3 regions of the Ligilactobacillus sp. RTP31139st1_D10_RTP31139_211217 genome follow, and region 3 is predicted to be linked to each of the others. Evidence: predicted binding sites of a transcription regulator. Region 3 holds the regulator's gene; each other region holds the start of a gene.
What was found. Region 3 encodes CtsR, which represses protease genes until heat stress. Its sites were predicted from a motif close to TTGGTCAAAAAAGGTCAAANA; they were not measured.
Positions count from the first base shown of each region.

Region 1: the regulator CtsR is predicted to act here: its motif matches at 1,399-1,419, upstream of clpP (ATP-dependent Clp endopeptidase proteolytic subunit ClpP).
Region 2: the regulator CtsR is predicted to act here: its motif matches at 1,283-1,303, upstream of ABT996_RS07250 (ATP-dependent Clp protease ATP-binding subunit).

Region 1 is NZ_JBCOAR010000005.1:137,270-139,539, reverse strand. It holds partial or broken gene ABT996_RS04735 (PTS sugar transporter subunit IIC) at 1-678, shown strand, start outside; gene clpP (ATP-dependent Clp endopeptidase proteolytic subunit ClpP) at 740-1,330, opposite strand; gene ABT996_RS04725 (MarR family winged helix-turn-helix transcriptional regulator) at 1,492-1,920, shown strand; gene ABT996_RS04720 (DMT family transporter) at 1,921-2,244, shown strand.
Region 2 is NZ_JBCOAR010000010.1:72,911-75,180, reverse strand. It holds gene ptsP (phosphoenolpyruvate--protein phosphotransferase) at 1-541, opposite strand, end outside; gene ABT996_RS07260 (phosphocarrier protein HPr) at 541-807, opposite strand; gene ykzS (protein YkzS) at 1,003-1,191, opposite strand; gene ABT996_RS07250 (ATP-dependent Clp protease ATP-binding subunit) at 1,345-2,270, shown strand, end outside.
Region 3 is NZ_JBCOAR010000009.1:29,066-31,335, forward strand. It holds gene ABT996_RS06630 (ATP-dependent Clp protease ATP-binding subunit) at 1-873, opposite strand, end outside; gene ABT996_RS06635 (CtsR family transcriptional regulator) at 892-1,362, opposite strand; gene ABT996_RS06640 (hypothetical protein) at 1,474-1,857, opposite strand; tRNA gene ABT996_RS06645 (tRNA-Pro) at 1,991-2,064, opposite strand; gene ABT996_RS06650 (Gfo/Idh/MocA family protein) at 2,114-2,270, opposite strand, start outside.

The sequences.
Region 1 (2,270 bases), on a different contig from region 3:
TTGATCGGAAATAAATTAAAAAATTATACGATCTTATTGTTGCCGATCATTGTGATCATTATTGGTGGTAGTTTAGGTTTGTGGGTCTTGCCTTATGTTAAAGCCGTGACTGGTTTTATCGGAGCTGGGATCAAAACCTTTACGCTCTTACAACCTATTTTGATGGGGATCTTAATGGGTATCTCGTTTGCAGTGTTGATCTGTTCACCGATCAGTTCAGTTGGGATCGCAGCTGCGATCGGGATCACGGGGATCGCTTCAGGATCGGCTAATTTAGGTATTACTGCTGGGGCATTCACTTTAGCGATCATGGGAAGTTCAGTCAATAGCTTGGGAACTGTGATCGCTCACTTCTTTGGTACTCCCAAGATCCAAATGGGCAATATGCTGGAAAAACCTATTCTTTATCTGCCGGTAGTCATCAGTTCGGCGATCATGGGTGGTTTAGGCGCAATATTCAATATTCAAGGTACACCGATGAGTGCTGGCTTTGGCTTTAGTGGCTTGGTCGGACCGCTGACAGCATACGGTTTTATGGCGCCAGGTTGGTTGAGTATCTTAAGTTTGAGCTGTTTGTTCGTAGTACTGCCTGTTCTCTTAGGCTATCTAATGAAATACATTTTTATCGATAAGAAAAAGCTCATTTCTGCGACAGATCTATTATTGAAGACAAACTAAAAAAACAAGAGTGTGAAACATATGCGTTGCTCGCATATTTCACACTCTTGTTTTTTAATGATTATTTTTTCTTTTTATTTTTCATGATCCCATCGATCAAACCGTAGTCAACTGCTTGTTGTGCGGTCATGAAGTTATCCCGTTCAGTGTCACGATCGATCGTTTCGATATCTTGTCCAGAATGTTCGGCTAAGATCTCGTTGATCAATTTGCGTGTCTTCAAGATGTGTTCAGCTGCGATCTGGATCTCAGTTGATTGACCTTGTGCCCCGCCTAATGGTTGGTGGATCATGATCTCTGAGTTAGGTAATGCAAAGCGCTTGCCTTTAGCACCAGCTGTAGCTAAAACAGAAGCCATTGAAGCTGCCATTCCCATAACGATCGTTTGCACATCTGCATTAACAAAATTCATAGTATCATAAATTGCTAATCCAGCTGAAACGGAACCACCGGGAGAGTTGATATACATATAGATATCTTTTTCAGGATCTTGAGCATCTAAGAAAAGTAATTGGGCGATGATCGCATTTGCCATATCATCGTTAACTTCACCTGAAACCATGATGATCCGGTCTTTTAAGAGACGAGAATAGATATCATAGGCACGTTCTCCCTGAGATGATTGTTCAATAACTGTAGGAACTAAATTCATAGTGGGAACCTCCGCAATATTAATAAATTTGAAGTCAGTGACTGACTGTGTATTGCTATTGTAACCTATTGGTCAAAAATGGTCAAATCAAATAAACTTGCATTTGCTAAAAATTCCTATTATTATTTAGTACGAAATCGGACTAAAAAGGAGAGGCGAAAATGGAAAACGAGCTAAAACGTTATACTGCAGATTGGATCGCATTTAACCATGTTTATGATCAGTTGATCGCTAAAAATCGGCTCACGTCATCATTGCTTTATGTATTTATAGTGTTTGAAAATCATGACTTTAAATTACCGTTGACATGTTTGATCAAAGAAACAGGTCTGCCTAAACAGACTGTTACTTCAATAGTCAACAAGTTGAGCCGAGAAGAAAAGATCATGACCCTTCCCGATCCGACTGATAAACGCAGTAAGATCTTATATTTAAATGAAGTTGGACAAGAGCAGGCGCGGACAGTTTTGGTAGAATTACGAACTAAGGAATTAAAAGCTGCGCAAGCTTTAGGGATAGAAAAGTTGCGCTTATTGAACGATTTAAATGAAGAGATGTTGACCAATTTGAAAGGACAGGTAGAAGAATAAATGAGTTATGTATATTTAGCAACAGCGATCATCGGTGAATTTTTAGGAACGACTTTTTTGAAGATGTCAGATGGGTTTACGAAACTATCATTTTCGACTTTAGCATTAGTTGCGTATGGGCTATGTTTCTTCTTTTTAACTAAGTCGTTAGAAAATCTAGATCTGAGTTTGGCTTATGCGGTCTGGTCGGGTATCGGGATCATTTTAGCGACAGCAGTCAGTGTTTTTTATTTTAAGGAAAGCATCAATTGGTTGACCTTATTAGGGATCTCCTTGATCTTGATCGGGGTAGTCATCGTTAATTTATTTGGAACAAGTCATTAAGCACAATAACAGCTCAACGGTAAATG
Region 2 (2,270 bases), on a different contig from region 3:
AGCCCTTAACAAAATTGCGGTCTAACTGTGCTGTATCAGATGGTGTCAAGTCATGCGCTACGATCACGACTTCTTCGTTGATCAAAGCTGGGTTAGGTAAAGTTACACCCAACAAATGACTCATAACACGCTTAGTTACGTCACGAATATCACCTGCACGTTCTTGCATGTAAGCATTGTCTGTCATACCTTCAAACATGGAGATAAACATGTCGGTCACGCTCTTCAACGCAGCTTCAGCATTAACTTTTTCATTCTTGATTTGATTTTCGATTTGACCAATCATTTCAGGGTCAGCCAAGATCGTCAAGTGCGCTTCAAAAACTTCAGCTTCTTCAGCACCTAAGTTTTGGGCAGCTTTTTGCTTGATAGCTTCAAGCTCACTCTTGGAGGCTGCAACAGCATCATCTAAACGCTTAATCTCAGCTTCTGGATCAGAGATGCTGGTTTCAGAAAATGAAAGGTCAGGTTGCACGAGCATGTAGGCTTTTGCGGCTGCAATTCCGTCACTAGCTGCGATACCCTTCAACATTTTCGTCATTATTCAGCAAGTCCTTCCTTTGTCATTGTTTCTGTGATAGCAGCGATTGCTTCTGCTTCATCAGCACCATCAGCAGAGATCACAACGTCAGCGTTTTGACCTACACCTAATGACATAACACCCATGATAGATTTCAAGTTTACTGATTTACCTTGATATTCTAAAGTAATATCTGAGTTAAATTTACTTGCAGCTTGCACCAAAAGTGTAGCTGGGCGTGCGTGAATACCTGTTTCTGCGATTACGTGAAATTCTTTCTTTTCCATTGTGGATCATGCTCCTTTAAATATAAATAAGATTTGTGCAACAATTAGTAAACAAATTGATTACAGCTGCAAAAGAATTCGTTTACATTAGCGATTACACTAAGTATTGCACCTGCTATAAAAAGATAATACCATGAATTATTTATCAAGACAAGGCATCACTCTTAAACATTTTGATAATATGTCAAAAAAAATTTATTTATCATTTTTATGATAATGATAGATAACTCCGCCGCCACGTTTAGCTGTGCCGACTACATTTTTCCGATAATTATAATTTAGTAAAATTTTTTGAAAATCCATAAATTCAGCGGTTTCGATCTCAAATTCTGTGATCTCACCTGCATGCAAGCGATCTAATAGAGCTTGATAATCTTTTTCCATCCTGCTACCCCCTCTCGCACATTTTTAAATTATACCATCTACCGATTTTTTTGCTTGCACTTAAGATAAAAATTTGTATAATAAAGCTACAAAGGTCAAAGTTGGTCAAACTAATTTTGACATTAAATTTTACCGGAAAGGTCGTGAATAGCTATGTTATGCCAAAATTGTCAGCAAAACCAAGCTACGCTACATTTAACAACAAACATCAACGGTCGCCAAACTTCGATCGATCTTTGTCCTAACTGCTATCGCGCTTTGAAAAATCAAAGTCAACTACCTCCATCTTTAGATGATATCTTCCAAGATTCCTTTGGTAGTGACCCATTCGCTGATTTCTTCAAAGAGATTAACCAACAAAATCAACAGCGCCATACACCCGCACAAGAACCGCCAACAAAAGCCGGTGATAATGGGGATAACGGTAGCATTTTAGATAAATATGGGCTCGATCTCACTGCCCAAGCTAAAGCGGGCCAGATTGACCCCGTCATTGGGCGTGACCGCGAGATAAAACGTGTAACTGAGATCTTGAATCGTCGCACTAAAAACAATCCTGTTCTTACTGGTGAAGCCGGCGTTGGTAAAACTGCAGTGGTCGAAGGGCTTGCCCAAAAGATCGTTGACGGCGATGTTCCACAAAAACTATTGAATAAAAAAGTCATCCGCCTAGACGTTGTTTCCTTAGTCCAAGGGACCGGGATCCGCGGTCAATTTGAACAACGCATGCAAGAATTAATGGATGAATTGAAACAAAAACAAGATATCATCCTCTTTATCGACGAGATCCATGAGATCGTTGGCGCTGGGAACGCTGAGGGTGGCATGGATGCTGGTAACGTCTTAAAACCAGCTCTAGCTCGAGGTGAATTTCAACTCGTCGGGGCTACTACTTTAAACGAATTTCGGACGATCGAAAAAGATGCTGCCTTAGCGCGGCGTCTACAACCCGTTCAAGTCGAAGAACCATCTAAAGAAGAAGCTTTAGCGATCTTACTCGGCCTGCGCGCTAAATATGAAAGCTATCATCAAGTTGCTTATACTGATGAAGCTCTTGAAAGTGCGATCCAGCTTTCGAC
Region 3 (2,270 bases):
ATGCATCTCATCGATAAACAAGATCACATTGCCATCACGGTAGACTTCTTCTAAGATCTTCTTTAGACGGTCTTCGAATTCGCCTCGGTATTTGGTACCAGCTACAAGCGAGCCCATATCGAGCATCATCAAGCGTTTCTTCGCCAAATTCTCAGGGACATCCCCGTTGACGATCGCTTGGGCTAAGCCTTCTGCGACCGCTGTCTTACCCACACCAGGTTCGCCTAGTAATACTGGATTGTTTTTCGTCCGGCGACTTAAAACTTGGATCACACGCTTGACTTCACTGGTGCGCCCGATAACGGGATCGGTGTCTTCATTTTGTGCGATCGCCGTCATATCACGGGCTAAACCATCTAGCGTTTCTGTCTTAGAACGTTTTTGCGCTTCACTGGCTTGCTTAGCTAAACGTTGACGTTGGCGGTCAGTCATGCCCAATTGGCGCAACAACAACTGCCGCAACCGCCGAGTATCGACTTGTAAACTGTACAAGATCCGCGAAGATAAAATATTTTCATCATTTAATAGTGCCAATAATAAATGTTCGGTCCCGATCTTAGACGAACCCATCATCATCGCTTGGCGCAAGGCATCATTTAAGACAGCCTTGGATTTTGGTGAATATGGTAAATAACTATCTGGTGCTTGACGGCGCAAAGTCCCATACCCTGCGAGCCGCTCGATCTCTTCTTTGATATCGACACTACTTACGAGGTTTTGCCTTAAAACTTGACCGGCAACACCATTTTCCTCCAAAACAAGGGCTAACAATAAATGTTCGGTCCCGATCGCTTGGTGCTTGAAGTAGTTAGCTTGTTCTTGTGCAAGTAACAAGACTTGGTTAGCACTCGGTGTGTAAGATGTTGAATCCATAAGATCCCCTTCTTTCTATTATTGATCAGCACAACGCAGACGATTTAAAATGCGATTCAAGATCTTGGCACGGATCGCCTCTTCTAACTCATTGTCGGATAGTGCTAGCGTGCTTTTCTCGATCGCAGTCGCTACTAAATGTGCTTCTTTATGTGTCAATAGCTCATTTTCATAGAGCGTTTGAATGATCTGAAATGCCTTGGTCTCGCTGATACTGGTCCCAACGTACTCGATCAATTCATCTAAAATATCCGGGTCACTGATCAAATCGACCTTGGCGATCCGAATATACCCACCTCCGCCCCGCTTACTCTCGACTAAATAGCCATTTTGCAAAGTAAAACGCGTCTTGATCACGTAATTGATCTGCGAAGGTACGCAGTCAAATTGGTCTGCGACTTCAGAACGTTTGATCTCAACTTGGGAAGCTTCAGCAAGAATACTCTTTAAATATCGTTCGATTATATCGGAAATATTGCGATTTTGCATAAAACTATCCTCAATCTGTTTGACTAACTTTGACTATAATTATAAACGTTATCCACCATGGTTGGCAATGAATTAGTGCTAATTTCTAGGGCTGATGATTTAAAATTTCCTTTATTTATCTGCCGTGAAGATCACTGCCCACACAACATGTTTAGCTGGGCAAAAATATACGAACTGAGCGCCCGTTCCTTTAGCCTGGTCAACTGAGATCGCTTGATCAGCATATTTAGCGGTCGGGCTAGTCGGATCTCTTTCCCATTTAGCATACTGTGTCTTCGTCCCCGTAAACCTTTTTTCCTTGGTGTAACCTCTTTGCTCGTACGGCGCCAATAGCTCAGCCGTGATCTGGTCGAGCTCTTCTTTAGTATCGGCTTTAGTATAATGCTTAGCCGAACTACTGTGACTAGTTGTTGACGAAACCACTTTATCTTTGACCGAGCTCGCTTTTTTAGCAGGCACGACTGCCACCGTGACACCGTTTTTGCCCCACGTCACGTGATAGCTACACCCACTGACCCCGAGGACAAAAGCCCCGATTAGCAAAAGACAAACTGAGCGCTTTATTATGATTCCCCCTTTGAAACAAAAAGAGCCGTCCTGTATAGGTACGACTCTAACTAGTAATTGATCGGGATGACAGGATTTGAACCTGCGACCCCCACGTCCCGAACGTGGTGCTCTACCAAACTGAGCTACATCCCGAGAACAACTACTATTATAATACTAGTTTGTTAAATGTAAAAGGAAAATCTTATTTTTCTTCGGGATACACTAGACCCCAATCTCTTCTAAGCTCGGTCATGATCTCCATCACATCGGTCGAATAATCTAAGTGCATCACATTTTGGCCCCCAGAAACGGCTTGTTCCATATCAGTCACCTCATAGAACAAGGCATCTGCAGTTGCT